Regions from separate parts of the Anaerobacillus sp. MEB173 genome, predicted to be linked through region 2. Evidence: a T-box and tRNA genes for the amino acid it is inferred to sense, from the RefSeq annotation. Region 2 holds a T-box; the other holds one or more tRNA genes.

Region 1 (16,709 bases), on a different contig from region 2:
GCGTGTTGTCGTTATCGATCATCATCGACGTGGCGAGGAATTTATTACTGACCCTGTGCTTGTCTATATGGAACCGTATGCTTCATCAACTGCAGAATTAGTGACTGAATTGCTTGAATACCAACCAAACCGAATAAAAATGGATATTTTGGAATCAACCGCCCTGTTAGCCGGGATCATCGTTGATACAAAAAGTTTTGCCCTCCGTACAGGAGCGCGAACATTTGATGCGGCTTCTTATTTAAGATCTCAAGGTGCAGATACTACTTTAGTCCAAAAACTATTAAAAGAAGATATAGAGCAATATGTGAAGCGATCAAAGCTAATTGAAAGTGCAACAATTTACAAAGGTGGTATCGCCATTGCTAAAGGGCACCCGGATAAATGCTATGACCAAGTGTTAATTGCGCAAGCTGCCGATACCTTGCTTACAATGAATGATGTGATTGCATCGTTTGTTATTTCAAAACGAAAAGACGGCAAAATAGGAATTAGTGCTCGCTCATTAGGCGAGGTGAATGTGCAAGTAATTATGGAGGCTCTTCAAGGTGGAGGGCATTTGACACATGCGGCAACCCAAATTAAAGGCATATCGATTGTTGAAGCGGAAGACATGTTAAAAGAGATTATTGATGATTACCTTAAAGGAGGAGAAGAGTAATATGAAGGTTATTTTTCAACAAGATGTAAAAGGAAAAGGAAAAAAAGGTGAAATCAAAAACGTATCTGAAGGTTATGCAAGGAATTATCTTTTTCCTAATAATCTAGCTGTCGAGGCATCAAAGGGTAATGTAAAAACGTTAGAGGTAAAGAAGCAAAGTGAAGAGAAAAAAGCTGCTGAAGAATTAGAAGAAGCAAAGCGTTATAAAGAAGAGCTAGAGAGCCTGACGGTTGAAGTGAGAGCGAAGTCTGGTGAAGGCGGGCGCTTATTTGGAGCAATCTCAACGAAACAAATTGCAGAGACTTTAAAGAAAATGAAAAAGAAAGTTGATAAAAGAAAAATTATGCTAGATGAGCCAATTCGTGCACTTGGTTATACAAATGTTCCAATTAAGCTTCACCCAGAAGTAACTGCAACTGTTAAAGTCCATGTTGTAGAGGAGTAAAAGTTAAAGTCAATAACAACACACAAGATATTTACTGTTAAATATTGATTGTGTGTTGTTTTGCTTTTTCATAGTAGAATAGAAAACATGTGTTAGATTATGAGGAGAGGGAGGAAGGTAGCATGAGTGATTTATACGCAGACCGTACGCCCCCGCAGAATATCGAAGCAGAGCAGGCGGTAATTGGCGCTATTTTCCTGGAAGAACAAGCGATCGTAACAGCTTCAGAGAGACTGGCTCCTGAAGACTTTTATCGTGCCGCTCATCAAAAAATCTATACAGTTATGCTAGATTTGGCGGAAAAAGGGGAACCGGTAGATCTAATTACGGTAACAGCTGAGCTTCAAGACCGAAAGTGGTTAGAAGAAATCGGTGGAGTATCGTACTTAAGTGATGTAGCCAATGCCGTTCCTACAGCTGCAAATATTGATTATTACTGTCAAATCGTTGAGGAGAAATCAACGTTGCGTCGTTTAATCAGAGTGGCAACAACGATTGCTGCTGATAGTTATACAGCTGAAGAAGAAGTAGATTCAATTCTCAACGATGCCGAAAAAACGATTCTTGAAGTTGCCCACAGAAAAAATACCAGTGCTTTTATATCAATTAAAGATGTACTCGTAGAGACGTACGATAATATAGAGATGCTCCAAAACCGTCAAGGTGATATTACAGGGATTCCGACTGGTTTTATCGAGTTAGACCGTATGACAGCGGGATTCCAGCGCAATGATTTAATCATTGTTGCTGCTCGTCCATCGGTCGGGAAAACAGCCTTTGCATTAAATATTGCGCAAAATGTAGCAACGAAAACGGACGAGAATGTCGCGATATTTAGTTTAGAGATGGGTGCAGCCCAACTCGTCACTCGTATGCTTTGTGCGGAAGGAAATATTGATGCACAGCGAATGCGTACTGGACAATTGCAAGAAGAAGACTGGACAAGATTAACGATGGCAATGGGCAGTCTTTCGAAAGCCGGAATCTACATTGACGATACACCCGGTATTCGAGTAAATGATATCCGTGCCAAATGCCGTCGTCTCAAGCAGGAAAAAGGTCTTGGAATGATTCTGATTGATTACTTGCAATTAATTCGCGGTAATGGCCGAAGCGGTGAAAACCGTCAGCAGGAAGTTTCAGAGATTTCTAGATCATTAAAAGCTTTAGCGAGAGAATTAGAAGTTCCGGTTATTGCTTTGTCACAGCTTTCACGTGGAGTTGAATCAAGACAGGACAAACGACCAATGATGTCCGATATTCGTGAATCAGGAAGTATCGAGCAGGATGCCGATATTGTTGCCTTTCTATACCGTGACGATTATTACGATAAAGAAACAGAGAATCAAAACATTATCGAAATCATCATCGCTAAACAACGTAATGGTCCAGTTGGCACTGTTGAATTAGCGTTCGTAAAAGAATACAATAAGTTCGTCAATCTTGAACGGCGTCACGACGAAAGCAGTATGCCACCAGGAGCGTAAAAAACAGTTGAAAGTTGAAAGTTTTACACACCAAATGATTCCTTCTAGCAAATAAAGCTAGGGGGATTTTTTTAGTTTAGAGTTTAGAGTGTAGAATTTAGAGTTGATTGAAAGCATTTTCTAGGACGCCTTCTTTGTATTACTGACAATGGTCTTCACTCTAAACTCTAAACTTTCTTTTAACGAACATAGTATTAATAAAAAACAAAAAATGTTCGGGTTTTATTGACTTTTTTTTAGAATATTTGGTACACTAATAAATGGTTTCAGACATTATTCTTTTTAAAAACAGGAATTTTTACATACACTAATGTCGTTGAAACAACAATGATTGTTGTTAAAGAAATGATGATTAATATTAAAATTTTAAAACATGGATAATGCACAAGTGTATTGTGTCATTATGATCCTGGAGGTGCGCCAAATGTCATCAGTTGTCGTAGTAGGAACCCAATGGGGTGACGAAGGTAAAGGGAAAATTACAGATTATTTATCAGAAAAAGCGGAAGTAGTAGCTCGTTATCAAGGCGGTAACAACGCAGGGCACACAATCGTCTTCGGTGGCAAAAAGTATAAATTACATTTAATCCCGTCTGGTATTTTTTATAAAGATAAAATTTGCGTGATCGGTAATGGAATGGTTATTGATCCGAAAGCATTAGTTGAAGAATTAAAATATTTACACGATCATGGTGTTGATACGAGCAACCTTCGTATTAGTAACCGTGCTCATGTGATTCTTCCATATCATTTGAAATTGGATATTGTAGAAGAAGAGAGCAAAGGCGCTAACAAAATTGGTACAACGAAGAAAGGTATCGGACCAGCTTATATGGACAAAGCTGCCCGTATTGGAATTCGAATCGCTGATCTTCTTGATAAAGAAGAATTCGAGCAAAAATTGGAGCGTAATTTAAATGAGAAGAACCGTCTACTTGAAAGAATGTACGATGCAGAAGGGTTCACTAAAGAAGAAATTTTAGATGAATATTATGAGTATGGTCAGCAAATTGCACAATACGTTGTTGATACATCTGTTGTTCTTAACGATGCGATTGACGAAGGGCGTCGTGTATTATTTGAAGGTGCACAAGGGGTAATGCTTGATATTGACCAAGGTACATACCCGTTTGTAACGTCTTCTAACCCGATTGCAGGTGGAGTAACAATTGGTTCAGGTGTTGGACCTTCAAAAATTAACCATGTCGTTGGTGTAAGTAAAGCATATACAACTCGTGTAGGTGATGGCCCATTCCCAACGGAACTTCATAATGAAATTGGTGATCGTATCCGTGAAGTGGGAAATGAGTACGGTACAACTACTGGAAGACCACGCCGTGTTGGTTGGTTTGATAGCGTTGTAGTTCGTCATGCTCGCCGCGTGAGTGGAATTACAGATTTATCTTTAAACTCAATTGATGTATTAACTGGGATCGAAACGTTAAAGATATGTACTGCATACAAATACAACGGAGAAATCATTAAAGAGTTTCCAGCAAGCTTAAAAGTATTGGCACAATGTGAGCCAGTTTATGAAGAGCTTCCTGGTTGGACGGAAGACATTACAGGAGTGAAATCATTACATGAGCTTCCTGAAAATGCACGTCATTACATTGAGCGTGTATCGCAATTAACAGGTATTCCATTATCGGTTTTCTCTGTTGGACCAGATCGTAATCAAACAAACCTTGTTCGTGGGGTATTTGCGTAAAAACATATTAGTTTAGAGTGTAGAGTTTAGAGTGTAGAGTTGTTTTTTGGGGGAGTATCATCGAGGTTTAAGAGCCCCTTCGAAATGCTAACGAACAATTCTAAACTCTACATTCTCAACTCTAAACTAAAAAAGTTTTTAAAAACACTTGCATCTAATCTTTGGACATGTTATTATTAATCTTGTCGTTAAGACAACACATTACAACTACGAGCCATTAGCTCAGTCACGAGCGAAACAGCATTGGGAAACTACGAGTTGTTTCGACACAGCAAGCGACGGAGCGATACTGGTAGAGGAAGAAACAGGTAAGACCACGGAGCGAAACATCGTCCGTAAGCTTCATGAGAAGCATCATTGAATAAACTACGAGCCATTAGCTCAGTCGGTAGAGCATCTGACTTTTAATCAGAGGGTCGAAGGTTCGAATCCTTCATGGCTCACCATTTCTTTCAAGAAGTGGCCCGTTGGTCAAGCGGTTAAGACACCGCCCTTTCACGGCGGTAACACGGGTTCGAATCCCGTACGGGTCACCAATAAAATCAATTTATTACGTTCGCGAGGTGGAGCAACGAGCATTACATCATTGAATGTACTTCGAGTTGTTTCGACGCAGCAAGCAACAAAGCGATACTTGTAGAGGAAGAAACAGTGTAACTGACTTCAGAGCAAGACATCGTCCAGTAACTTTATAACGTCGCGGGGTGGAGCAGTTCGGTAGCTCGTCGGGCTCATAACCCGAAGGTCATAGGTTCAAATCCTATCCCCGCAATCTGGACCCGTGGTGTAGCGGTTAACATGCCTGCCTGTCACGCAGGAGATCGCCGGTTCGATCCCGGTCGGGTCCGCCATTTGTTTTTATAAGTTTAAACTCTAAACTAAATAAGGCTCGATAGCTCAGTCGGTAGAGCAGAGGACTGAAAATCCTCGTGTCGGCGGTTCGATTCCGTCTCGAGCCACCATTTATATTGATTATTTGCCGGCCTAGCTCAATTGGTAGAGCAACTGACTTGTAATCAGTAGGTTGGGGGTTCAAGTCCTCTGGCCGGCATTTTTCATTTATTTATTCATAAGAAACGAGAAGCCGTCATATAATGACTGGCTATTTTTTTTGAAAAAAATTGAAGAAGTTTAGTCCATCTTTACCATATTTTTAGATTACATGGTACTTTCATCAAATCATGTGCTAAAATAGTAAAGGTGTTGAATTGTGTCGATTTTGGGAAATTTGTACGTCAATTCATCGAATAACTAAAATTTTTATTATAATAGAATACGTGACTAGCAAAAGTGTCATAGTTTTTTTAATAAATGTAAAAGGTTATAGGAGGAGAGCGATGCGTTTAATCATTGAAAAGATCGCCTCAAAGGTAGTATCAAACTGTATAAATAAATTAACTAGCTTAGTTAAAAATAAGAAACTTGCAGCAGGATCGACAGCTTGTGCAGTATTACTATTTTCAGGGGCAGGTTTAGCAGATAACCCGAAAATAAATGGAATTGAAACAGTCTATCATGTTTATATTGATGGAGATCAAATTGGTAGTGTCGACTCATTACAGCTAATTGATCGAGTTGTTGAGAAGAAGATAAAAGAAGTAGAAAATGAAGTGGATGAAGAGGGCTTTACTTATGTTATTGGTGAACAACTAGAAGTTGTGCCAGAGAAGGTTTTCCAAGTACGAACTAAAAACAGCCAAACACTTGAACTATTAGAGGATCAATTATCAGTGATGGTCGAATCTATTGTTCTATCTGTTGGTAATAAAATAGTAGGTCACATTAGTAGTGAAGAAGAAGCAGAAGAGGCAATAGCTAAATTAAAGCAAAAATACGTTTCAGAGACAGTGTTAGAGTCACTGGAAAATAAAGTAGAGATTGATGAAAATGAACAATCTTTACCTAAGCCAGGTGAATCAGTTATTAGTGATGTGCGTCTCTCAGAGGAGATTACATACAAAGAGGATGTTGCAAAAGTTGAAGATATTTTAACCGTTGATAAAGCGGTGAAACAATTAACCCTCGGAACGTTAGAAGACAAAATTCACGTTGTACAACCAGGTGATGTGTTAGGTTCAATTGCTGAACAATATCAACTATCAGTCGCTGAAGTATTAGCGATTAATCCAACGATTACAGAAGGAACATTACTGCAAATTGGTGATGAAATTAATGTAACAGACTATGAACCTTATGTTTATGTTATCGTTGAAGAAAAGAAAACGGCAAAAGAAGAGATTCCTTTCCAAACTGAAACGAAAGAAGATGCAACAATGTGGAAAGGGGATACGAAAGTAGAACAAAAGGGTTCACCTGGGGAAAGAACCGTAACATATGAAATCATTAAAGAAAATGGACGAATTGTCAAGAAAAGTGTGATAGAAGAAGAAATTACTATAGAACCCGTGAACAAAATTGTAATTAAAGGAACGAAAGAATCTACATCTCGTGGAACTGGACAATTTTCATGGCCGGCAGTAGGTGGCTATATTTCAAGCTATCAAGGGACGAGATGGGGACGTTTTCATAAAGGGATTGATATTGCTAGACCAAGTAATCACAATATACTAGCAGCAGATAATGGGACGGTTTCATTTGCTGGCTGGGATGGTGGTTATGGAAACAAAGTGATTATTAATCATAACAATGGTTACAGCACGGTCTATGCCCACTTAAGTTCAATTGATATCAATGTAGGCGACACAGTAGGTTCAGGTCAAAAAATTGGAGTGATGGGTTCAACAGGGAATTCTACTGGTGTTCATCTGCACTTCGAAGTCTATAAAGATGGTAATCTCAAAAACCCAATGGATTATTTAAATAGATAGTATTCAAGAAGGGGATGTCACTCAAGAGACATCTCCTTTTTCGAGCTAAAGGATTTTTATTTCCATAACTTTATAGATTTGATTTTGCCGCAAAAGCAGGTAAGTAGAGGAACGTATGATAAAATGTTAGAGTAAGACATGTGAAAATGTAAAATTAAAAATGTAAAATGTAAAAAGCATTTTAATTTCAAAAAGTAGCTTTTATATAAATAGATACTCAATAGAAGGAGCGAGTTTGGGTGGATAAGAAAATTCTTGTTGTTGATGATGAGCAGCCTATTGCTGATATTTTAAAATTCAGTTTAGAAAAAGAAGGATTTCAAGTAGAGTGTGCGTATGATGGTGTCGAAGCCATAAAGAAAGTTGAACAAGAAACACCTGATTTAATTCTTCTTGATATTATGCTTCCACAAAAAGACGGAATGGAAGTATGTCGTGAAGTACGGAAGAAATATGATATGCCGATTATTATGCTAACAGCAAAAGACTCCGAAATTGACAAAGTTCTTGGTCTGGAGCTAGGTGCGGATGATTACGTGACAAAGCCATTCAGTACAAGGGAATTAATTGCAAGGGTAAAAGCAAATTTACGTCGTCATAGTAAGAATACAGAAGAGCAAGAATCAGAGAGTACAGAAATTGTTATCGGATCATTAGTGATCCAGCCAGATGCATATCTTGTTTTGAAGAGAGGACAAGCGATTGAGTTAACTCATCGTGAATTTGAACTGGTTCATTACTTGGCAAAGCATATTGGTCAAGTGATGACACGAGAGCATTTACTGCAAGCAGTATGGGGCTATGATTATTTTGGTGATGTAAGAACTGTTGATGTAACGGTGAGAAGGCTACGGGAAAAAGTTGAAGACAACCCTAGTCATCCGACATGGATAATTACACGCAGAGGTGTTGGCTATTATTTACGGCATCATGAGGAGAGCTAAGTAATGAAGAAAGTCGGTTTCTTTAAATCGATCCATGTAAAATTAGTACTGATCTATGTTTTACTCATTTTAATTGCCATGCAAGTGATTGGTGTTTATTTTGTACGTCAATTAGAAGAGCAGCTGATTACAAATTATTTCAAAATGCTAGATGACAGAGCCAATTTGCTCTCTTATAATGTCGAGCAAGAGATGATTAAGACACGGGATGATCAATCTCCCTCACTGACAACGGATATTCATTCATTGTTACGTGATTTCTTTTCAATCGATCAAGCCGAAGTTCAAGTGATTGATCATAATAAAATGGTTGTTGGTACATCAAACCTTAATAATCGCCATATTATTGGCCAGTTAAGCACGGAAATTCGTGTGAAACGAGCGCTCCTTGGGAGAGAAGATGAAGCTATTTTACGCGACCCGCAAACAGGCCACCGTGTAAGAGTGATGGCAGTTCCTGTTAAATCAAACAATGATATTATCGGAGCGATTTACATTGAAGCTTCCATTGAAGCGATTTATGACCAAATAAAACAGATCAATCAAATTTTTGCTACAGGTACATTCATCGCCTTAACGATTACAGCACTATTGGGAATTATCCTTGCAAGAACAATCACCCGTCCGATTGTTGATATGCGTAAGCATGCTGTGGTCATGGCTAAAGGTGATTACTCAAAAAATGTCCGTGTGTATGGTGATGATGAAATTGGACAGTTGGCGATGGCTTTTAATAATTTAACGAAAAAGCTTGAAGAAGCCCATGCTACAACTGAAGGTGAAAGAAAGAAGCTTAGTTCTGTGTTAGCCCATATGACAGATGGTGTTATTGCTACTGATAAAGAGGGTAGGATTATTTTAATGAATAACAGAGCAGAAGATTTGTTAGCCGTTAATCGAGATGCCGTCCTTGGTGCATCTCTCTTACGATTACTGCATTTATCAGACACTATTACATTAGAAGAACTTTATGAAAGCACAGAACCTATTTTACTCGACTTTGGTGGAGATCATCGGGACTATATCGTAGAAGCAAAGTTTTCGGTGATACAAAACGGAGATGGTCCTGTTAATGGATTAATTGCTGTTGTTCATGATGTAACAGAGCAAGAGAAAATTGAACAAGAACGAAGAGAGTTTGTTGCTAATGTTTCTCATGAATTAAGGACACCATTAACGTCTTTACGAAGTTATTTAGAGGCTTTGGCCGATGGAGCAATGAACGATCCGGACATCGCACCTAGGTTTTTGCAAGTGACACAGAATGAAACGGAACGAATGATTCGACTAGTGAATGACTTATTACAGTTTTCAAAGATGGACAGCAAAGATTACCGTCTTAATTTTGAAGAAATTAATCTTACTGAATATGTAAATATGGTCATTGATCGTTTTGAAATGGTGTCGAAAGATGGAAGAATCACATTTGAACGAGAAATTGAATGGGAAGATATGTATGCCAGCGTTGATCGCGATAAAATTACACAAGTGCTTGATAATATCATTTCAAATGCGATTAAATACTCTCCGGAAGGTGGGGTTATTACGATTGGAGTACATCATGATGGACAGGAAAATATTCGTATAACCGTAACCGATCAGGGTTTAGGTATTCCCCGGGAAAGCATCAATAAAATCTTTGACCGCTTTTATCGCGTTGATAAAGCCCGTTCCCGTAATTTAGGAGGAACTGGTCTTGGTTTAGCCATTGCAAAAGAAATGGTACAGGCTCATGGCGGTGAGATATGGGTAGAAAGTGAATGGGAAAAAGGAACAACGATTTCTTTCACGCTTCCTCATTTAGTAAGAAGGAGTGAAGATGGTGCTTGAGCATATTAAAACAGTTATTTTAACAGCTCTTGTCTTAATGAGTGTTGTTTTAACATGGCAGTTGTGGACGTTCCAACCTGATTATGGATTATTAAAGCGTGATGACAAAGGCTATGTCGAAAATAATCCTATTGGCGAGACTCTTTCTATATCGAAAGTGATTCAACCTGAATCTATGATTGTCTTTGATCATGGCCAATCTCATTTGCTCTATCCAAAAGAACCATTGTTTCACCAGTTTTATGAAAAAATGAAGGAATTAACGTTCAGTGATGTTCGCTATTTAACAAATAATGAGATTCTTTCACTATCTACGTATCAAAAGAGTGGAATTGAGGTCGTATTCCCTTCCATTGTTCCGATTGATGTTTTTAAAGAAGCCTTTAAACTTGAAGGGTTGCAATTTTCGATGAAGGGTATTAATCAAATGGAGATGTTCATCGAGCAAAACTCCTCAGGACAAGTGGTTGCAGTTCGTTTTTATTCCTATGACGAACAAAAAGTCATTCAAACAACAGCGAATCTAACGGTTGATGAGTTTCTCACCCATTTTTTGGATGGTGTTGATACCCTTCCAGCTGCATTTGCTTATCCTATCGTAGATGGAGACCATCTGTTTAACCGGAAGATCTATTTACCAAAAGGTGAATTACAAGTCGATGGATTGACATATACGTCAACGCTATTATCACCTGATAGATTTAAACAAGCATTATTTAGTGATCCTAGTTATGCTAAGCATTATCGCCAAAGTGAGCGCCAGGAATCCTATACAGACGGAAATCGAATGCTCAACGTGTTATATTCAGGCAATATTTTGTTTTATATTAACCCTGGTTATAGTGAACAGCACGACAAAAATGGAAAAAATGTAGTTATCAGCAGTGTAGATTTCATCAACGGACATGGCGGTTGGACAGATCAGTATATTTTTTACGATTGGAATGTTGACGAAACGAAAGAAGAAGCACTTTTTCGTCTCGTTGTTTCTGGTGTACCTGTTTTTAGTGCCAGTCATCAGAAGGTAGCTGAGTTATATATCTCGCGAATTGGAAATCAAACGTATGAGTATATTCGGCCCTTATTTGATTTAGATGAGAGTCCAATCGATGCCAACCTTCAATATGCCTTGCCCTCAGGTGAAGCTGTTATCAATAAAATTGAAAGTAGTGAAGGTTTTGATCCGTCACTTCTTCAAAAAGTAACGATAGGGTATTCGATGACAAAGAACAATTCGATCATTACGTTCCAGCCTGAATGGTTTGTCCTATACAATGGCAAATGGGATGTGGTTGATTTTCATGATGAGACAGATGATGAAGTCATCGCTAATGATGAAGTAGATCGTGAGGCTGAAGCGAATGGACTGGAGTAAAACGAAGACAATTTTTATTCTGACGTTCTTCCTCTTAAATAGTTTTCTAGGTTATCAATTTATGGAAAAGAAAAACTCTACGAATGTAAGTCCGCTTACGGAAGCTACTCTTGAGGAGCGTCTGAAAGAGATGTCCGTAACGGTCGAAGTGAGTATCCCTGATGAAAGTGTGAAAGGGACTCATATTAGCGGGAAACTGGAGGCATTTCTTAAAGAAAATGTTGAGAACTTGTCTGGACAAAGTGCCAGAATTGTAGATGAGAAAATGATTGTTTCACAGCTTGATAATCCGTTTTTATTATCTAGGACAAACACGCAATATGACCTTGAACAATTTCTTAATGAGTACATTTTATTCGGAGAGAATTATCGCTTTGGCGGCTGGAATGAAGAAACATTGCAAGCGGGATTTTATCAAACGTATGCCGGAATAACGGTCTATAATTATGACGGTGGACAGTTAATTGTTCAAGTTGATGAAAATAACCAAATTATTGGTTATCAGCAACGCTATTTAGCGATTCATCGTCAAGGACGAGAACAAGAAATGCTCTCTGGCTTAAAAGCGGTGGAAATTCTTTTTAAGGAAAATCTCATTCCTTATGAAAGTCATATTACTCAAGTAGAATTAGGATACTATAGTCTATTTCGGCCATTAGGTGAAGTGCATGTTCTTGCACCAATGTGGAGTATACGTATTAATGACGATCATTATTTAGTCAATGCCATTGATAGTTCAATTCAACATATTAACTAATGAAACAAAGAAAGTGGAGTGGGAGAAATGAGTTTGAGTTTTAGTGTTCTAGCAAGTGGCAGTACGGGTAATGCCATTTACGTCGCTACTGAAAAAAAGCGGCTATTAATTGATGCTGGATTAAGTGGTAAGCAGATGGAAAAGCTTTTTGAAAAAATCAACTGTGACCCTTCACAGCTGGACGGAATACTAGTTACTCATGAACACAGTGATCATATAAAAGGAGTAGGCATTCTTGCCAGAAGATACGATATTCCGGTTTATGCCAATAAAAAAACGTGGCTGGCAATGGAGAAGGACCTGGGCAAATTATCTTTAGAACAGAAGTTTCATTTCGAAGTTGAGACTGTGAAAAGCTTTGGTGATTTAGATGTAGAATCGTTTGGGGTCTCACACGATGCCGCAGAACCGATGTTTTATGTATTTCATCATGAAGGAAAGAAGCTTGTCCTGGCAACGGACCTTGGCTATGTGAGTGAACGGATTAAAGGGACAATTAAAGATGCCGATATGTATATTTTTGAATCAAACCATGATATGAATATGCTTAGAATGGGACGATATCCATGGAATGTAAAACGTCGAATTCTTAGTGATGTTGGACATGTATCAAATGAAGATGCAGGACTGGCATTATGTGATGTTATTACTGATAAAACGTCGCGAATCTATTTAGCTCATTTAAGTCTTGATAATAATATGAAAGATTTGGCGAGAATGACGGTACAGCAAACGCTTGAGGAAAACGGCTATGTAATCGGAGATAAATTAAAGTTATACGATACAGACCCTGCGAAACCGACTGAGCTGACATATGTGTAATCTTTTATAATTAGCTTTGTTAAAGTTTGGTGTTGATTTTGGGCTCGTTCGTGTGAATCTTTGGATTCACACGCCTATCAATTAAGTCCTAAGAAAATATTCGATTATTATCCATATCTATGGGTAATTCTATAAGAAGTATGGAAAATTATCGAATTCATCGCCGCTATCTAGACTTTCATCTTTCTGATTTTATAAAATAATAAGTGAGGATAATGACATAAGCAAAAAGGTTTATTATCTTTTCAAATTATCATTTTACATCGATAGGGAAGGTGACCGTAACGTGGGATATTATGATGAACAAAATCAACGCTACAATGAAAATCAAAGGAAAAAAGGAAGAGGGGTCGGATTTGGTCTTTCTGCTTTTATTGGCTCTACCGTAGGTGCATTGCTAGTGATCTTGTCCGTCCCCACTCTAGCACAAAATGGGCTTTTACCTTATAATGTTACACCGAAGACACAAGAGGATATAGTGATTGAACAGCCAAAGACCCCAGATGGACTGGAACAAACGGTAAATCTCTCAGTGAATTCTGATGTAATCGAAGCTGTTGACCGCGTTTCAGATGCCGTTGTAGGTGTCGTAAATTTAAGAGAGTCTAATTTTTGGTCACAAACGAATAATGAAGGTACAGGCTCTGGAGTGATTTATAAAAAGGAAAATGGGAAAGCTTTTGTTGTCACAAACCATCATGTGATTGAAAACGCAAATGAAATTGAAGTAAGTCTAAGCGATGGAAGTCGAGTGCCTGCAAAGCTATTAGGATCAGATATTTTAACAGATTTAGCTGTTTTACAAATTGATGGAGAAAATATTGATACAGTTGCTGAGTTCGGGAACTCTGATACACTGCGTGTCGGTGAACCGGCAATCGCTATCGGTAACCCATTAGGTCTGCAGTTTTCAGGATCAGTTACGCAAGGGATTATTAGTGCGTTGGAAAGAAGCATTCCGGTAGACTTAAACCGTGATGGTCAGGTCGATTGGCATGCTGAAGTTATTCAAACTGACGCAGCAATTAACCCAGGCAACAGTGGTGGAGCGCTGATTAACATTCAAGGTCAAGTCATTGGCATAAACTCAATGAAAATTGCACAATCAGCCGTAGAAGGTATTGGCTTCTCGATTCCAACGGCAATTGCAGTGCCAATTATCGAGGATTTAGAACTTTACGGCGAAGTACGTCGTCCGCAAATTGGTGTTGGAATTCGCTCATTATCAGAAATTCCAAGTTATCATTGGCAAGAAACATTGAAGCTGCCTGAAGAGGTGAAAACCGGTATCTTCATTACAAGCATTGCGCCAATGTCACCAGCTGATCAAGCAGGTCTTAAGGAATATGATGTTATCGTAGCCATTGATGATCAAGAGCTAAGTGATAGTCATGATTTACGTAAATACTTATACACACATAAAAAGATCGGCGATGAAGTAAAGGTTACTTTCTACCGCGAAGGGAAAAAGCAAACAGTTACTCTAGCGCTTTCTGAACAAAATAGTTTTTAAATAAAAGTTAAGATAAACAGGAGATGAGTACTCCTGTTTATTTTTTCTGTTAAAATAAGAAAGGTGAAATTGTGGATACTAAGAAGAGACGATATTTGTTTAGAGTTGTTTATTGAGTTGAGTAACTCAAGAGGGGATTAGTTCTAATTTGAGTTCTCGTGATTTTGAATTGAAAAAAGGAGTTGATAACATGTATTCATGTTGTGCTGAACATGTTGAGTTAGCGATAGATCAAATTGTGGATGAGTATGAAGTAGCACCAGTAGTTGAAATGATTTCAGAGGAAAATCAATTATCCACAACGTGTTCATTTTGTGAAAATGAAGCAATATACATTGTGAATAAGTAAGTCCCCAACAATAATGTTGATATGTGGATAACTTCTGTGGATAAAAGTTTGAAAAAAGGGTGAGTGTGGATTGTGAATATTTCCATTGTTACTGTTGGGAAATTAAAGGAGAAGTATTTGAAGCTGGGAATAGAGGAATATGTTAAACGGCTGGGACCATTTGCGAAAGTTGATATGATTGAAGTTCCAGACGAAAAAGCACCAGAGCAGTTAAGTGAAACAGAAATGCTGCAGGTGAAAGAAAAAGAAGGGGAACGAATTTTAGCAAAGGTTCCCCAGGATGCTTATGTTATCGCATTAGCAATTGAAGGACAAATGTGGAGTTCTGAAAAACTAGCCCAGGAACTCGATAAACTCGCTACATACGGAAGAAGTAAAGTTGTCTTTATCATTGGAGGGTCGCTAGGGTTAAGTGATACCGTATTAAAACGCGCCGATCAATTGTTATCTTTTTCCAAAATGACATTTCCGCATCAGTTAATGCGATTGATTTTAGTAGAGCAGGTGTACCGGGCGTTTAAGATTAATAGAGGTGAACCGTATCATAAATAGGAATGTATTTATGGTACGGTTTTGTTCCTCTGTGATTTTGAATAATTTGAAATCTCAATTATAAATAAATTAATGCTTGATTGGTGGAACGGCTATATTATTTTTATCTTTATCTTTTAAAGAGACATACAATTCAAGATTGTGATTTATTGATGCAAAGAAAACGTTCTTAATATCGCCAACACCTTTATGTGATAATTTCTGCTGTAACCATGCTTCATTTAAACTAAAATGTTTTAGGACACTTGGGTAAATAGTACCTTCGACAATAATAGGGAAGGATATTGCAGATGTTGTTTTTGGAATCTTCATATCCTCTAGAGTAACTGAGTTTTTTTGCGGCTTTTTTAAAACACTTAAAGCGCCATTTGCTTCGATAATTGCTGTTTCTACATCATTAATATCAAATATATTTTTTTCCCTCAGCATTTGTAATACATTATCAATAGAGTAGCGGACTTTTTTTAAATTTCTCTCAAGAAATTTTCCGTTTTGAATAACAACAGTTGGTTCAAAAGTAAGTAATCTACCTATCTTCCGATTGGAAATCTTCCATTTTGCGACTATTCTTTGAAGAATTCCAATAGCAATGATCGCTATCGCAGTCGGAAAATGATGAATATTAGGATCTGCAATATCAGCCCCAACAACAGCTCCCAGAATGATAATTATTAAGAAATCAAATATAGGCAGTTCTCCAATTGCACGCTTTCCCATAAAAAGATTGATGAACAATAGCAACGGTAAAATAGTAATAATTCGTCCAAGAATTAAAAGAATCTCTTTCATAAATTCAAACATGTATATACCTCCAGTTTACTAGATAAAGTTAATAAGCTTTAAAATTAGTAGACTACCATTATTCCCGATATTTAACTGGAAAATACATTGATATAGGCAAAAGTAAAAGGCCTGATCCCGGGTACGATACCGAGTTCAGACCTTAGCATAACCTTAGTTAACCATAGTAAAAAAGCCGTTTTTTTACCATTCCTTTGGTTCATAGTTTAGTTCTCTAAATAGTTGTGTGCGCTCTTTCTTTGTTAAATCTCTCCATTGTCCAGGAGGGAGATTTCCTAGATGGATATTCATGATCCTAATTCTTTGCAGTCTGTAGACTTCGTAGCCTAACGTTTCGCACATGCGACGAATTTGGCGATTTAACCCCTGTGTTAACGTAATTTGAAAATCATATTTTGATAACTGTACGACTTTACATGGAAGTGTTATTGTACCTAAAATCTTTACACCTTCGGACATTTTCTTTACAAATTCAGGAGTAATTGCCTTGTCTACTGAAACGATATATTCCTTTTCATGCTTATTTTCGGAACGTAAAATCTCATTAACAATATCACCATCATTTGTGAGGAGTATCAAGCCCTCAGAGTCTTTATCAAGTCGGCCAATATTAAAAATTCTTAACGGGTGATTT
Region 2 (16,709 bases):
TTGTCGATCATAAGTTATTTGGAGCAGTAGAAATTGCGAAAAACTTATCGAAAGTGAAACAGTTATCTGAAAAACTCCTTGACCTTCAAGCAAAAGTGAATGAGAACAAGCAAGCAAAGACGAAAAAACTTACTATACAACATACAACCTTTCAAATGAGAGATCTCATTACAAATAATGAACAATTAGATTACACAAAAAAGATTGCCTTGAAAGCTGCCCGTACATCCTCCCCGATATTAGTATACGGTGAAACAGGCACTGGTAAAGAGCTGCTCGTACAGTCGATTCACAATGCCTCCTCAAGACAAAATCAACCATTTATTGCTCAAAATTGTGCAGCCATCCCTTCAACCCTACTAGAAGGCATCCTCTTTGGCACTGTAAAAGGAAGCTTTACCGGTGCCATTGACCGCCCTGGATTATTTGAAATCGCTCATAATGGCACACTTTTTCTCGATGAAATCAATTCAATGCCACTCGACCTCCAGGCGAAGCTGTTGCGGGTACTCCAGGATGGTGTTGTTCGACGTATTGGCAGTACTAATGGTGTCGCCTATAATGTACGTATCATTACCGCATTGAATGAACGACCTCAGGAGTGTATTCGTAAGCAAGTACTCCGTGAAGACTTATACTATCGTATTAATGTTGTTTCCCTAAGGATTACTCCACTTAGAGAGCGCCCTGAAGATATTGAAAGACTAACGGAGCACTTTATCAAAAAGTATAATTATCGCTTTGAGCAGCTCGTCACTACTGTTGACAAAGATGTGATGGAATTGTTTCATCGCTATGAATGGCCTGGTAATGTGCGTGAATTGGAGCATACGATTGAAGCAGCGATGAACTTAGTTGAAGGAGATACTATTAAAAAGGAACACCTCCCCTTTCATTTCGTTGAAAGGATGAATAGTATAAGTAAGCATCAGCAAAAGATTACTCCATTAAGAGAAACGATGAAGACTGTTGAAAAAGAATTAATCGTAAAAACAATGTCCTATACAAACGGAAATATCCAACAGGCTGCAAAGCTCCTTAAAATACCACGCCAAACATTACAATATAAACTTTCAAAATATGATTTAAAGTAGAGTGCCGATTTTTTGGCGCTTTTTTTCTTTTCCATCAATACAGTATCTTGATATGACTGAAAGTAACCTTTGGCACAAAAATTGCATTTATATTTATTGAAACACCTTTATTAAAGGAGGCAACTGCTCATGTTACATGATTTATATAAACCAAAAAGACATTGGAAAGACGTAGAGCTATGGAAGGATGTTACTGAAGAGCAATGGAATGATTGGTTATGGCAGCTGACACATACAATCCGTACGCTGGATGACTTAAAAAAGGTTGTTAATTTAACACCAGACGAAGAAGAAGGCGTTAAAATTTCAACGAGAACAATCCCTCTAAACATCACACCCTATTATGCTTCTTTAATGAATCCTGATGATCCACGCTGCCCAATTCGAATGCAGTCTGTTCCAGTCTCAAAGGAAATTCAAAAAGCAAAGTATGACTTAGAGGACCCTCTATTTGAAGATGAAGATTCCCCAGTTCCTGGTTTAACTCATCGTTATCCAGACCGAGTTCTCTTTCTCGTGACAAATCAATGTTCGATGTATTGCCGTTATTGCACACGTCGGAGATTTTCCGGTCAGGTAGGAATGGGGGTACCCAAAAAACAGCTCGACGGTGCGATTGAATACATTGCAAACACACCACAAGTTCGCGACGTCCTTCTATCTGGCGGGGACGGACTTCTTATTAATGATCAAATCCTTGAATACATTCTGAAAAACTTACGAGCGATCCCTCACGTTGAAATCATTCGGATTGGGACTCGTGCTCCGGTTGTATTTCCACAACGCATCACTGAAAACTTATGTAACATTTTAAAAAAATATCACCCTGTCTGGCTAAATACTCACTTTAATACGTCACTCGAAATTACAGAGGATTCAAAGCGGGCCTGTGAAATGCTTGTTAACTCAGGTGTCCCTGTCGGAAATCAGGCTGTCATTTTAGCAGGAATAAACGACAGTACACACATCATGAAAAAATTAATGCACGATTTAGTAAAAATCCGTGTACGTCCTTATTATATTTACCAATGTGATCTTTCAGAAGGAATAAGTCATTTTCGTGCTCCAATTTCAAAAGGATTAGAAATCATTGAATCCCTTCGTGGTCATACATCTGGCTATGCCGTTCCAACATTCGTTGTTGATGCACCTGGCGGAGGAGGAAAAATTGCCTTACAACCGAATTATGTCATTTCACAAAGTCCGGCAAAAACTGTCCTTCGAAACTTTGAAGGGGTTATCACGACATATCCAGAACCTGAAAATTATGTTCCTGGAAGGGCCGATAACTACTTTAATGAATACTACGAAATTACAGACCGAGAGCCTTCTATTGGTATTCAAAGTTTGATGAACGATGATCAGTTTAATCTTGTGCCAGAAGGATTAAAGAGGTTAGATCGCCGTAAAAGCTATGAAAGTAATGCCTCCCATTCCTCATTAAAGGATAAACGACAACATCGTGACCAATTAAAAGAGAAGAAATGGCAAAAAGAACAAGAAAAGTATAAGACTGATTCTGAGTCCTAGTGATTCACGTTTCCTACCAGCTAGCATAACTTACAATGATGGTGAGAGGAGATGATTGTGGTGAAATGTCAATGGTGTCGTGCTGATAAAGCAAATCAAACGAAAAAATTAGCACACTGGGAGCTTCCGGATGGAAGACGGGCAATCACAATAACAAATATTCCATCGATACATTGCAGTAATTGTAAAATGCATTATATTGCTGATGAAACCGTAGAGAAAATTGAAGACCAATTACTGTTAATTGATACAAAAAAACTATCAAATTCAGTTAGCTATGATGCACTAATGGAAATTCCAAGAATCATTCCAAAAAACTATTTTAAATAATGAAAGTCCGGCTTCCTGATTGGAGGCTGGACTTTTCAACTATCAACTTAACTTTCAACTATCAACTTTTAACTTTTAACTAATTATCCCCCTTTTTCACCCAAATATTCATATCTTCAAACCCTGTACTAATCACGCAGTTTTTTACTAGTGTCCCTTCATAATGGTAGCCTAATCGTTTAATCGTTACATTCATACCAACAGATAGTGCTCTAGTGAGAGAATAATAGTGATGAACATGTCTTCCTTGAAGCTGCTTTTCAATTTCAACAATTACCGGTGCTAATAAATTCTTCCCTCGATGAGACGGATCTGTTGCACAATCCGTAATTTCAGCACTGTTATACGGATTAACCATAGCTGATGCAGCACAGACAATTTGGTCATTCTGTTTTGCAACGACAAAGAAGTAATCATCATTCATTGATTTTTCGATATATTTGGCATCAAAAATATTAGTTGGATACCTCTCAAACACAGTGCGATAAAGAGCAGATAGTTGAGCAATGTCTTTCTGTTGTATCCGTTCAATCGTATAACCAGTCGCAGTCGTCGAGATGGAATACTTTTTCTTATCCGCTAAGGCGATTTGAATAATTCTCTCTCGCTGAGACAAGTCATTATCCACCTTTCGTTCTTGCTGATGAAATTTTGAAACAATCATCCCATCTTGTCCATTAAAAAATCCTTGAATTTGTCCTTCTAACTGATATTTTTCTTTTTGGAAATACTTTACATAACCAGGTAATGTGTAAACTATCGTTTTTCCGGGCATGTGTTGTTGTTGCAACGTTTTCAACTGGAAAATTTCTGTTTCCGGTGCTTCAATCACATAGGCAACAATTCGTTCATTTTTCGGATCAATATCAATTTGATTTTTAATAAGATAACCCCCTGTCAAACAGCTCTTTCTCCTATCATATTCTAAAAACAAAACAGATAAGACAAAAAAGAAGACGTGCGCTTCAACAAAGCACGCACGTCTTAACTTTTAACTTTCAACTATAAACTAAAAAGCTTATCCCCTAAGAACAGCTCCAACTTTTTCAGCTAGACTAGAAAGGACATTTTCGTGTACTTTCGTTACCTCTTCATCTGTTAATGTCTTCTCAGGATCAAAGTATGTGAGCGAGAATGCGAGAGATTTCTTTCCTTCTTCCATATGCTCGCCTTGATATAAATCAAAGATCGCAACTTGCTTTAGAAGACTTCCTCCAGCTTCTTCGATGACAGATTGCACCTGACCAGCGGCAACTGCTTCATCGAGTACTAATGCAATATCACGTGACATCGCCGGGTATCGTGGCAGTGCCTCATATGTGACATGATCCACTTCTGTTGTTAGAAGCGTTTCTAAGTCTAATTGAAAGACATACGTTTCATTTAAATCCAATTCTTTTTGTAATGATGGGTGAATTTGGCCGATATAGCCAATTTCTTGCTCCCCTAACAAAATTTGTGCTGTTCTTCCTGGGTGAAGTCCAGCCTTTTTGCTTTGAACGAAAGTAATGTCTGGATCTATTCCTAATTGTGCAAATAATCCTTCTAATACCCCTTTGGCAACAAAGAAGTCAACAGGCTTCTTTTCTCCTTGCCATAAATGACTATGCCATAGACCAGTATATGCTCCTGCAACCATTTCCTTCTCCTCTGGTTGCTTTGTCACTGCTTCTTCCTCTGTTAAGAAGATTGACCCCACCTCATAGACAGCTACATCATTAATTTTTCGATTATGATTATATGAAAGTACATCAAGAAGATGAGGTACAAGACTTGTTCTCATTGTACTGCGGTCTTCACTCATTGGCATTGCCAGTCGAACTGGCGACATGTCCGCAAATTCATTTGCTAAGCCTTTCGCTTTTGCTGAGCTCGTTAATGAATACGTAACGGCTTGGAATAGTCCCGCACCTTCTAAATAACGACGTACATGACGACGCTTCATTTGGTAATCCGTTAAACTTCCTTGCGTTGTGACTCCTTCAGGTAATGTCGTTGGAATATGGTCATAACCATACAATCTGGCGACTTCTTCGATTAAATCCTCTTCAATTGTAATGTCAGGTCTTCTTGTTGGAACATGTACTGTTACCGTATCTCCATCTTGTGTATATGCAAATTGAAGACGTTTTAAGATTCCAGTTACAGTGTGAAGAGATAACTCTGTTCCTAATACGCGGTTAATACGTTCTAATGATAATGGAACTGGCAGTGGCTGTGCAGCTAATTCGTTATATTCCACAATCCCTTCCAGGACGGTACCACCGGCTAGCTCAACAATCAGTGTTGCTGCTCTATCAGCAGCTTTGGCTACACGATTTGGATCGACTCCTTTTTCAAAACGTGTGCTTGAGTCACTGCGTAGCCCAAGGTCACGTGAAGCTGTTCGTACTGTTGCTCCTTTGAAGTAAGCTGCTTCAAGAAGAATGGTTTTTGTATCGTCTTGAACTTCTGAAGTTGCACCACCCATCACTCCTGCTACAGCGACAGGATCTTTGCCATTTGTGATGACCAAGTGCTCGCTTGTCAGCTTTCTTGCCGCATCATCAAGTGTCACGATTTCTTCACCTTCATGGGCACGGCGAACTACAACTTCCTTTGAACCAAAGCGGTCATAATCAAACGCGTGTAATGGTTGCCCATATTCAAGCAGAACATAGTTTGTCACATCGACAACATTACTGATCGGTCGAATACCAGCAGCAACTAAGCGATTTTGTAACCATAATGGTGACGGTCCAATCGTTACATCTTTTATAACTCTGGCACCGTAATATGGATTATCATCTGACGCTTCAACTTTTACACTAATATAATCTGAAGCCACTTCGTTACCTTGTGGAACTTTTACATCCTCAATTTTAATATCACGACCTAAAATTGCCCCTACTTCATAAGCAACCCCAATCATACTTAAACAATCTGCACGGTTTGGTGTCAGATCCAATTCCAATACTTCATCATGTAAATTTAAAAATTCAAGCGCATCCCCGCCAACTTCAGCATCGTTCGGGAAAACAAAAATCCCTTCAGAAAACTCTTTCGCAACAAGCTTGCTTTCGATTCCTAGCTCTTGTAAAGAACAAATCATCCCGTGTGAAGCTTGACCACGGAGCTTTGCCTTCTTAATTTTGAAGTTCCCTGGTAAAACTGCTCCTACTTTTGCAACAGGTACCATCTGACCTGCAGCAACATTCTTTGCCCCACATACGATTTGCACATGCTCTTCTTCCCCAATATCAACCTGGCAAAGGCTTAACTTATCGGCATCAGGATGCTGCTCGCGCTCTACGACATGACCGATAACAACATTCTTAATCCCTTTATTCATTGGGTGCACAATATCAACTTCGATACCACTTCTTGTTAACCTTTCCGCTAATTCTTTAGCTGTTAAATCTGATATATTTACATAGTCTTGTAACCAACGATATGAGACTAACATCTAAACTCCTCCTTTATCTTTCTCTTTGAAATTGTGTAAGGAATCGGTAATCATTTGTATAGAAATGACGAATATCATCAATGTCATACTTTAACATCGCCAAACGCTCAACTCCCATACCAAATGCAAATCCTGTATATTTCTTTGAATCAAATCCGCTCATTTCCAGTACATTCGGGTGAACCATTCCAGCTCCCAGTACTTCAATCCATCCTGTTTGTTTACAAATTCGGCAGCCTTTACCGCTGCACATCCCACATGATACGTCAACTTCTACAGATGGCTCGGTAAATGGGAAGAAGCTTGGACGCAGACGGATTTTGCGATCTTCTCCAAAGTATTTTTTTGCAAATGTTTCAAGTACACCTTTTAAATCACTCATTCGAACGTTTTCGGCAACATATAAACCTTCCACTTGCATAAACTGATGTGAATGTGTTGCGTCATCATCATCACGACGGAACACTTTACCCGGACAAATAATTTTAACTGGACCTTGCCCCTTGTACTTCTCCATTGTTCTTGCTTGAACAGGTGATGTATGTGTACGTAATAATAAATCATTTGTAATATAGAACGAGTCTTGCATATCCCTTGCCGGATGATCCTTCGGTAAGTTTAATGCTTCAAAATTATAGTAGTCCGTTTCTACTTCAGGACCTTCAGCAACAGTAAAGCCCATTCCAATGAAAATATCTTCGATTTGTTCAACAACCAATGAAAGTGTATGTTGTCCGCCAAGTGATACTGGACGACCCGGTAATGTCACATCGATACTTTCTGCAGATAGTTTCTTTTCAATTTCAATTTCTTCTAACTGCTGCTCTTTTGCTTCAAGCTTTTCTTGAATGACGGCTCTTACATCATTCGCTAATTGTCCAATCACAGGACGCTCTTCCGCGGATAATTTACCCATTCCCCGAAGAACTTCAGTAATTGGACCCTTCTTTCCTAGATAAGCAACGCGAATTTCCTGCAAACGTTTTAAGTCATTTGCTTCTTCTACTAACGTAACAGCTTCCTGCTGCAACTCCTGCAAACGTTCTTTCATTTCACAAACCCTCCATGATTAATTTAGAATTTAAAATGTAGAATTTAGAATTAAAACCTTTACTAAGCTGTTTAGTTTGTTGTTCTTCTCTGAGTTACTGTAGACAATTCTACATTCTAAATTCTTAATTCTAAATTGCTTTTTATTGTTTTTTTTCATAAAAAAAGAGTCCTCTCCCTAGGCCAAGGGACGAAGACTCGCGGTACCACCCTACTTAACAATAGATAGTCTATTGTTCACTTCATTTAGATAACGGCATCAATCTTATACCGATTCAACCTTAATAAGAAATCATTCTTATGTTCCGGCGATAGCTCCAGAGTGAATTCAACTACTTCTACTATAGAAATGCTTACAGTCTCAGGCATTTCCTCCCTGCATAGCGAACAGTAGGTTACTACTCTCTATCATCACTTTCCTCTTTATACAATTGTTATATATTATAGAGAATAAATGGGACTGTTGCAAGTCAGATCATTACCCTTTTAAATGATAAAGAAGGATACCTGTGGCCACTGCTACATTCAATGATTCAGCCTTCCCGTAAATCGGAATATAGATATTTTGATCTGTTTGCTCAAGCCACTTTTGCTTTACACCGCTGCCTTCATTTCCAACAATTAAAGCAAACTGATCCATAATTGAGCCTACTTCTTTGTACAAAACCGCACCTTTCAATGCTGTTCCAAAAACAGGAACTCCTGCATCCTTACATTTCCCTATCCATTCTTCAAGATTTCCCTTAATGATCGGAAGGTGAAAAAGTGAACCTTGAGTTGAGCGGATTACTTTACTATTAAATACATCAACAGTTCCTTCCCCTAAAATAACTGCACTAATACCAGCACTATCAGCAGTTCGAATCATTGTCCCTAAATTTCCCGGGTCTTGGACACCATCAATTAGTAAAAATTGTCCTGTTTTAATATTTAACGTTCGCGATGTAAATAACTCACAAACTGCTGCTACTCCTTGAGGAGTTTCTGTTTCACTAAGTTCACTCATCACCTTATCAGTAACAATATACATCCTAATATTATCTACCTTCCAATTGCTTGGAATTGAAAAATTTTCAGTAACAATGATTTCAAAGATTTCGATTCCATGGTTTAATGCTTCCTCAACAAGATGAGGACCTTCAATAATAAAACGCCCTGAATTTTCTCTGCCCTTCTTTGAGTGAAGCTTCTTCCATTCCTTCACCCGCGCATTCTTATGCGACTCAATCCGATCCATCAAAATTGCTCCTTTGCCAAATCTCCTGGCCAATTCTAAATTTTAAATTCTAAATTCTAAATTCTCCTCAACTATTATAACCACATTTGGATACATAATCCAACGGTCAAGATCAAATACTAAAAGTGTTGAGGATGTAACATATCTCTATTTAAGGAGGGTTAAATCATGAGTTTTAATTTACGTAATGCAATACTAGCAAATGTTTCAGGTAGTGATGCCCAACAGGTTGAAGCAACGATTACTGATGCGATCCAAAGCGGCGAAGAAAAGATGCTGCCTGGTCTTGGTGTCCTATTTGAAGTATATTGGCAACAAGCGAATGAGCAGGATAAAAATGAAATGATTCAGCAAATTTCAAAAGGATTACAAAGATAAAAGCCGGGCAACCCCGGCTTTTATCTTTTCTTTATTCAAAAATAATTTTATTCACTGTATCTTGATCTAACTTCTTAATAACCTCTACTATAAGCTTTACTGCATTTTCAAAATCATCACGATGAAGAATTGCTGCATGTGTATGAATGTAACGAGTCGCAATCGTAATTGATAATGCTGGTACCCCATTAGCAGTTAAATGAATTGCTCCGGAATCGGTCCCCCCTCCAGCCATTGCATCAAATTGGTACGGAATATTATGTTCGTCAGCAGTGTCTGTTACAAAATCACGTAACCCTTTGTGGGCAACCATTGATGCATCATACATAATAATTTGCGGGCCTTTCCCCATTTTCCCGAGACCTTCCTTCTCAGAAACTCCCGGAGTGTCAGCAGCAATTCCTACATCAACACCAAAGCCAATATCTGGCTTAATCAAATGTGCGGCAGTCCTTGCTCCACGAAGCCCGACTTCCTCTTGAACGGTTCCAACGCCATAAACAGTATTAGGATGGTCCACATCTTTTAATTGGCGTAACACTTCAATCGCAATTGCACAGCCAATTCGATTATCCCACGCTTTTGCCATAAGCATTTTTTCATTTTTCATAACCGTAAATTCGCATACTGGAACGATTGAATCTCCTGGTCGAACTCCGAATTCCATCGCTTCTTCCTTACTTGTCGCACCGATATCGATAAACATATCTTTCTTATCAACAGGCTTCTTGCGTGCTTCGGGGCTAAGAATATGTGGCGGTTTTGAACCTATGACACCGGGAACATTTCCCTTTCTTGTCATAATCGTTACACGTTGTGCAAGCATAACCTGCTCCCACCAGCCGCCAACTGTTTGAAACTTTACAAATCCTTTATCATCAATACTTGTTACCATAAAACCAATTTCATCTAAATGGCCGGCAATCATAATTTTTGGCCCTTCTTGTGAGCCCTGCTTCTTTGCAATTAAACTACCTAAATTGTCAGTTGTAATTTCATCAGCAAGCGGTTCAATAAATTTACGCATAACATCCCGTGCTTCGCGCTCATTTCCCGGAATTCCATTTGCGTCCGTTAGTTCTTTTAACATCTGTAATGTATGATCAAGCTCTGCCATATGTAAATGCCCCCTCGTTTCATATTGGTGATAAAATTACTTCATTCTATGTATTTCTATTCCTATTATAACCATTTACACTTTATTAAACAATTTGGACACAATACAACTGCCCAAAAAGAAAAAGGATTGATGCTTACTAATGTAAGTTCAATCCTTCTCCAAATCCTATTATTTTCCAACTAGGAAAAGACTAATACTTGGGATAAATGAAATAATTAACACATTGACAATCATCATAATGATAAACGGAATAATTGCTCGGACCAGGCTTTCAAACTTTGTCCCTGCGATATTCGAGGCAACAAACAAGTTAATCCCAACGGGTGGTGTAATAAATCCAATTGCTAAGTTCACAATCATGATAATTCCAAAGTGGACAAGATCAATCCCCATCGCTTGGGCGATTGGAACAAGGATTGGCGTTAAAATAATAATCGCTGCAGCAGTCTCTAAGAAAACTCCAACAACCAGTAATAATAAATTGATAATTAAAAGAGCGATAATCCAATTATCTGTAACCCCTAACATCATCTCCGTCATTTTTGCCGGAACTCTTTCCCTCGTCAAAAAGTACCCAAAGGCTGATGCACCCGCAATAATGAACATGATCACTGATGTAATTACAATTGATGATGAAAAGATTTCCGATAAATCTTTCCACTTGATTTCTCGATAAATAAACAGACCGACAATTAAACCATACACTACCGCGACTACGGCTGCCTCCGTTGGTGTAAAGACTCCACCATAAATACCGCCCAAAATAATAACCGGCATTAACAAGGCAAGAAAAGCATCCTTGAATGCTAATAAAAAGTCCTTAAAACCAAACTTTTCTCCTCCACCGTATCCTTTAACAAGAGAGACAAAATAAACAAGGAGCATTAATGATGCAACAACAAACAGTCCCGGAATAATTCCTGCGATAAACAAATCGCTAATTGAAACTCCGGCAATAACCCCAAATAACACGAGTGGAACACTTGGCGGAATCATAATTCCGACAGTACCACCTGTTGCTTGTATTGCGGTTGCAAAACTTTTATCATATCCCTTTTTGACCATTGCCGGTATAAGTAGTGAGCCGACAGCTGCTGTTGTTGCTGCTGCTGAACCTGAAATAGCTGCAAAGAAAGCACATGCCATGATTGAAACAAGCCCTAATCCACCGCGGACACGTCCAAAAATAACATTTGCCAAGTGAATCAGTCGTCTAGAAATCCCGCCACTTTCCATTAGCTTACCTGCCAAAATAAAAAATGGGATGGCTAATAATGGGAAGGAATCGACTGAGTTAAACATCCTTTGCATAACAGCAATAATTGGCACAGAATCTTGAATAATAAAAACTAAAGTGGCTGACATTCCAAGTGCAATTGCAACTGGAACATTGATTAAAAATAAAAGAATAAGAATAAAAAATAATAGCGTTGCCATACTATACACCCTCCTTCTTCGTAAGCTCTATCCAAGTAATGTGAAGAAGGTTAATTGATAAAATAATGCCACTAATTGGTATTACTGAATAAACTGCTCCCATCGGAAGTCGTAATACTGGTGAAAGCTGTGCCATTGATCTTTCAGACAACGAAAACCCTTGTTGAATTAAAATATAGAAGAACCCTATACAAACGAGCGTAGATAATACGATAGAAGCCTTTCTTAATACAGAAGGTAATAGATTAACAAAAACCTCGATCCCAATATGAGCCTTCTTAGACATCGCAAAGGCTGCTCCTAAAAAAGTAATCCAAACCAAACAATATCGAGCAAGCTCTTCAGTCCAAGCTAATGGTTGGTTTAAAACAAAGCGAAATAGCACCTGACAAAAAACAGCGACAATTAACGTAACTAAAATAACATTTAATAGGTACTTGATTGAAAGATTCATATAATGTATAGCTTTCCCCATAACGTTTTCACCCTCTTAAAAATCTCTTTACTTAATCTCTTTTCCCTTCTCTACTAAAAAAATAAAATGGGGAGAGCGAACATCTCCCCCCATTTGTGAACCATTATTGTGCTTCTAAAATACGTTGTAATAAATCTTGATTTTCAAAACCAGCTAAAACATCAGCAATACCTTCACGGAATGGTTGAACATCAACATCTTCAATAATTTCCATTCCTTGTTCACGCAATTTTGCTAATGATTCTTGCTCCATTTCAACAATTAGTTCTCTTTCATATGAACCAGCTTTACGTCCTTCATCTACAACAATTTCACGCAGATCTTCAGGTAACTTGTCATACGTATCTTGACTCATCATAAAAATCGCTACAGAATATACGTGTCCAGTTAACGTCATGTACTTCTGATTTGCTTCAAAAAGATTAAATTGATCAGCAACAATCGCTGGATTCTCTTGAGCGTCAACTACGCCTTGCTGTAAAGCTGTTAAAGCTTCTGTCCATGCCATCGGTGTCGGTTGTGCTCCAAGTGCCTGAAAAGCAGCTAAATGAATTTCATTTTCCTGAGTACGGATTTTTAAACCATTTAAATCTTCTGGCTTTTCAACTGGGCGAATTCCATTTGTAATATGTCTAAATCCATTCTCACCCCATGATAAAGGGATAATTCCTTGACTTTCTAAGCTGGCAAATAATTCTTCACCAATTTCAGTTTCTTCTAATACTTTAACCGCTGATTCGCGGTCATTAAATAAGAACGGTAAGTCAAGAACACCTAATTCTGGTGCAAAGTTCGTAACCGGTGCAGTTGAAGAAACGACTAAATCAACAGTTCCAAACGTTAACCCTTCAGTTAATTCACGTTCTGCTCCAATTTGACTGTTTGGAAAGATTTCAATAAGCACACGACCTTCAGTACGTTCCTTTACATTGTCAGCCATTTGTTGAAATGCAAGTGTGTAAGGATGGTCTTCCGGAAGTGAATGTCCTGCTTGTAATGTATAAACCGTATCATCTCCGCCAGCTTGTCCAGCATCGTCTGTACCCGATTCATTTGATGATTGTTGATCGCCACCGCCACAAGCAGTTGCTAATAATCCAATGATTAATATCATTACTACTAAAAATAAATTCTTTTTCTTCATGATTTACTCCCCTTTTATATTTTATTTAAAAACTATAAATCTAAAAATCTACATATCTTACCACTGAACGTAACGTAACACCCCCTCAGTCTACTAAAATTTTTCCAGGGTTCATAATCCCTTTAGGATCAAGCGCTTGCTTCAATGCTTTCATTGTTTCTATCGCATTCCCATGTTCTCTTCGTTGATATTTACTTTTTCCAATACCAACCCCGTGCTCACCTGTGCACGTTCCGCCTTTTTCTAGTGCATATTCAACAATGCGACTATTCAATTCATGTGCTTTCTTGACCTCTTCTTCATCACTTAAATCGATCATCACTAATGCGTGAAAATTACCATCACCGACATGCCCGACTAAAGCACCATCTAATCCGATGTTATCAATCTGTTGACGAGCATTTTCAATCGCTCCGGCTAGTTCCGAAATAGGAACACTAACATCGGTAACCATCAATCGTTTGCCTGGTGCTCCATGGATAAAGGCATACGCTAAATCATGACGGGCATCCCATAACTGTGCACGGCCCTTTGAATCCAGTTCAAATTTAAAATCACGACATCCAGCTTCATGAACAATCTCTGTTGTAAAATTAACATCTTGTTTAAGTCCAGCATCGTTCCCATGAAATTCTAAAAATAATGTCGGATTCTCATCATAAGATGTGCCACTGTGAAGATTTACCTGTTTCATTGAGCGTGCGTCAACAAGCTCAACCCGGGCAATTGGAATACCTGCAGACAAAATTCCTACTACTGCTTGAACAGCATTTTCAACTGTTGGAAAAGATGCTCTTGCTGCCATAATTACTTCCGGGATCCCGTACACTCTTAATGTCAGTTCAGTAAAAATACCTAGGGTGCCTTCTGAACCAACAAATAAGCCGTTTAGATGGTAACCTGATGATGACTTCGCCGCTAATCCCCCCGTATGAATTACTTCACCATCAGCGAGAACAACCTCCATATCCCGTACTTGATCACGCATAATCCCGTATTTGACTGAAGTTGTCCCACTCGCATTTGTTGCAGCCATTCCACCTAACGTGGCATCTGCCCCAGGATCTACAGAAAAGAACAAGCCATGTTTTTTTAATTCTTTATTAAGCTGTGATCTTGTCACACCTGGTTGAACTTTTACTAGAAAATCTTCAGCTCTTACTTCTAATACTTTGTTCATTAACGACATATCAATTGAAATTCCACCTTGATATGGGATGACATGCCCTTCAAGACTTGTACCTAGTCCAAAAGGAACAACTGGTATTCTATTTTCATTCGCATATTTAACAATTTTACTAACCTCTTCAGTCGTTTCAGGAAACACAACGACATCAGGCAAACTTGGTGTATGATAAGATTCATCTCTCCCGTGTTGCTCCAAAATTGTCTCGTTCGTTGTCACTCGATCATCTGCAATTATTTTTTTCAATTCTGTTATCGTGCTCAACGTTGTAACCTCCATGTCTACTATTAATCTCTCATAAATCATTCTCATTCTATTATTTTTCAATAATTTAGTCAATTCAAATTTGTCGAAAAAGAAAAAAAGCGCCCGAGAATCATCAAGAGAGCGCTTTTTTTACCATTATTTTGTATCTTTTTGTAAAATAATAATTTTTTTTTGTTTTGCTGTCTACCTAATTAAATGTTAATACCCCTCATCCTGCCTCACATGGTTAACTTTGTTTTTCTCGTCGTATGCTTCTTCTATATTCTCTTTTGTAAAGCCTAACAAAGATCCTAAATATACATAGTTTACAAATAATCGTTCATAGCTTTCACTTGTTTGTTCTTTCCAAAATTGATTGATGGAATCAAAAACCTGCAAAAACTGATCGACGACTGAGACACCATTCTCTTCAATTGTTCCTACCTCAGTTACCTTATAATCAAGATCATTCCCGATCGATAAAATGAAATGCAATCCGTCTACATACTCCTCTAAAATAATTTGATCTTCTGCTGGGGGTTTTAAGCTCCAAAACTTAAAACAGCGTGTTTCATTTGCCAACTCGCCAACTTCGACCTGCAGAGCAACAATTTTTTTATTAACCAGGTTTTTCCCATGTAATTGATGTTCTTCTACAATTCTTTCGTCTAAAATCCTTTGCATCGTAAATAATTTATTTAAGTTCACTGTTTTATTCTCTCCTCAACCTTTATTATCTTATTTTTTATTATACCAAATTCAACAAAGTTTTTATTTTTGATATGAATGAAACTTTTTTAATCGTTTTTCGTATACAATATAAATAAGTATAGTTTCTTCGATAGGAGGTACAGTTGTGGGAGTGATCCTATTTCGCCTTTTACTAATTATTGCTATTATTATTCTTGTTTATTGTACGATTAAGTATTTAGTTAATCCGAAGCGTAAATTAGAATTAGCACATGAAAAAAAACAATTTTATTTTCATGATGAAAAAGATAACGTTCGTAAAAATTTCCTTATTACTTATAAAGGAGTGCTATTTGAAGGAGAGAAATATTTAGGGACGACTGAAAATGCTTTTGAAGTGGTCTCGATCTATATTTGGCCTAAAAACCAAACAAAGCTGCAAGGATTTGATCGTGAAGATTTTTACTTTATTGAACGCGAAATCCTCATTTATTACCCTAATGCAACGATTGAGTGGAAAAGCCCTGTTAAAGAGTTTTTGAAAAACCATGAGTAGTTTAGAGTTGAAATTAATAGTTAAAGCCGCTTAGATATCTAAGCGGCTTTTTCAGACGGGTTCGTTTGTTTTTTCGATCGTTGTTGAGAAGAATGTCTTCCATTTTATTAATGTATACTTTCTTCTGCATAGATAAAACAAGGCACCTAACCCCATTAACATGACGATAATCGAATAAATCGTTAACTCGCCAATTACATGACCAAATGAAGTATAAATAAATGCTAAAGGAATATTTGTAATAAAGGATCGTATTGTATATTCTTTTAAATTTGTAGTGAGTTCAATAATGCAGAGAGAGATCAGATGAAAGTGCATAAATGGTAATAACCTCAAAATTGAAATTTGCCCAAGTGTTAATGTCACTTCCTTTCCAAACCAACGGCTTTTCAGTTTTGTTAGCTTGTTTAGCCATAGCGGGAAAGATGTGACAATAAAATAAAACATCAAACTCGTAAGTGTCAGGCCAATGACGGAATAAATCGTTCCATATACACCACCAAATAAATAGCCACCGACTATACAAATGAGCACGACTGGGACAAATAGAAATTGGCGTAAAATATGAAGAAGAATGAAGAAAAACGGAGCAAGCCAGCCACTTTGCTTAATAAACAAAAGTACCTCGTCTAAGATGTCATCCAGCCTAACCACCTCCTTTTACTACTTTATGACTTCTAAAAGGACGTTATGATTATTGCAATGAAAACTAGTTGAACAACAGAAAGCAGAGGCATGAACAGTTTAAATTTCAGCTTTTTTGTTTTGTGTCGATAGAGTTTCATACCTAA

The links. The T-box of region 2 lies ahead of pheS (phenylalanine--tRNA ligase subunit alpha). A T-box ahead of a tRNA ligase gene usually reads a tRNA of that ligase, here a tRNA-Phe.
Region 1: it has a tRNA-Phe gene. The T-box ahead of pheS (phenylalanine--tRNA ligase subunit alpha) is inferred to sense a tRNA for this amino acid. The anticodon was not compared.

What each region holds. Positions count from the first base shown of each region.
Region 1 is NZ_JBJMAU010000007.1:33,424-50,132, forward strand. Features, by position in the region: gene ACJ2A9_RS14910 (DHH family phosphoesterase) at 1-661, shown strand, start outside; gene rplI (50S ribosomal protein L9) at 663-1,106, shown strand; gene dnaB (replicative DNA helicase) at 1,229-2,593, shown strand; gene ACJ2A9_RS14925 (adenylosuccinate synthase) at 3,018-4,304, shown strand; tRNA gene ACJ2A9_RS14930 (tRNA-Lys) at 4,675-4,750, shown strand; tRNA gene ACJ2A9_RS14935 (tRNA-Glu) at 4,766-4,840, shown strand; tRNA gene ACJ2A9_RS14940 (tRNA-Met) at 5,003-5,076, shown strand; tRNA gene ACJ2A9_RS14945 (tRNA-Asp) at 5,080-5,155, shown strand; tRNA gene ACJ2A9_RS14950 (tRNA-Phe) at 5,191-5,266, shown strand; tRNA gene ACJ2A9_RS14955 (tRNA-Thr) at 5,283-5,355, shown strand; gene ACJ2A9_RS14960 (peptidoglycan DD-metalloendopeptidase family protein) at 5,642-7,132, shown strand; gene yycF (response regulator YycF) at 7,372-8,076, shown strand; gene walK (cell wall metabolism sensor histidine kinase WalK) at 8,080-9,906, shown strand; gene ACJ2A9_RS14975 (YycH family regulatory protein) at 9,899-11,281, shown strand; gene ACJ2A9_RS14980 (two-component system regulatory protein YycI) at 11,268-12,038, shown strand; gene ACJ2A9_RS14985 (MBL fold metallo-hydrolase) at 12,066-12,860, shown strand; gene ACJ2A9_RS14990 (S1C family serine protease) at 13,147-14,373, shown strand; gene ACJ2A9_RS14995 (CxxH/CxxC protein) at 14,522-14,722, shown strand; gene rlmH (23S rRNA (pseudouridine(1915)-N(3))-methyltransferase RlmH) at 14,795-15,274, shown strand; gene ACJ2A9_RS15005 (DUF421 domain-containing protein) at 15,344-16,075, opposite strand; gene rluF (23S rRNA pseudouridine(2604) synthase RluF) at 16,259-16,709, opposite strand, start outside.
Region 2 is NZ_JBJMAU010000005.1:219,067-235,775, forward strand. Features, by position in the region: gene ACJ2A9_RS12880 (sigma-54 interaction domain-containing protein) at 1-1,094, shown strand, start outside; gene ablA (lysine 2,3-aminomutase) at 1,224-2,624, shown strand; gene ACJ2A9_RS12890 (YokU family protein) at 2,676-2,954, shown strand; gene ablB (putative beta-lysine N-acetyltransferase) at 3,034-3,855, opposite strand; gene pheT (phenylalanine--tRNA ligase subunit beta) at 3,973-6,399, opposite strand; gene pheS (phenylalanine--tRNA ligase subunit alpha) at 6,413-7,450, opposite strand; T-box leader at 7,633-7,870, opposite strand; gene ACJ2A9_RS12910 (TrmH family RNA methyltransferase) at 7,928-8,686, opposite strand; gene sspI (small acid-soluble spore protein SspI) at 8,855-9,064, shown strand; gene ACJ2A9_RS12920 (M42 family metallopeptidase) at 9,096-10,181, opposite strand; gene ACJ2A9_RS12925 (TRAP transporter large permease) at 10,353-11,621, opposite strand; gene ACJ2A9_RS12930 (TRAP transporter small permease) at 11,623-12,096, opposite strand; gene ACJ2A9_RS12935 (DctP family TRAP transporter solute-binding subunit) at 12,200-13,240, opposite strand; gene ACJ2A9_RS12940 (FAD-binding oxidoreductase) at 13,326-14,705, opposite strand; gene ACJ2A9_RS12945 (dUTP diphosphatase) at 14,892-15,380, opposite strand; gene ACJ2A9_RS12950 (sigma-w pathway protein ysdB) at 15,529-15,918, shown strand; gene ACJ2A9_RS12955 (TVP38/TMEM64 family protein) at 15,970-16,536, opposite strand; gene ACJ2A9_RS12960 (DUF1294 domain-containing protein) at 16,596-16,709, opposite strand, start outside.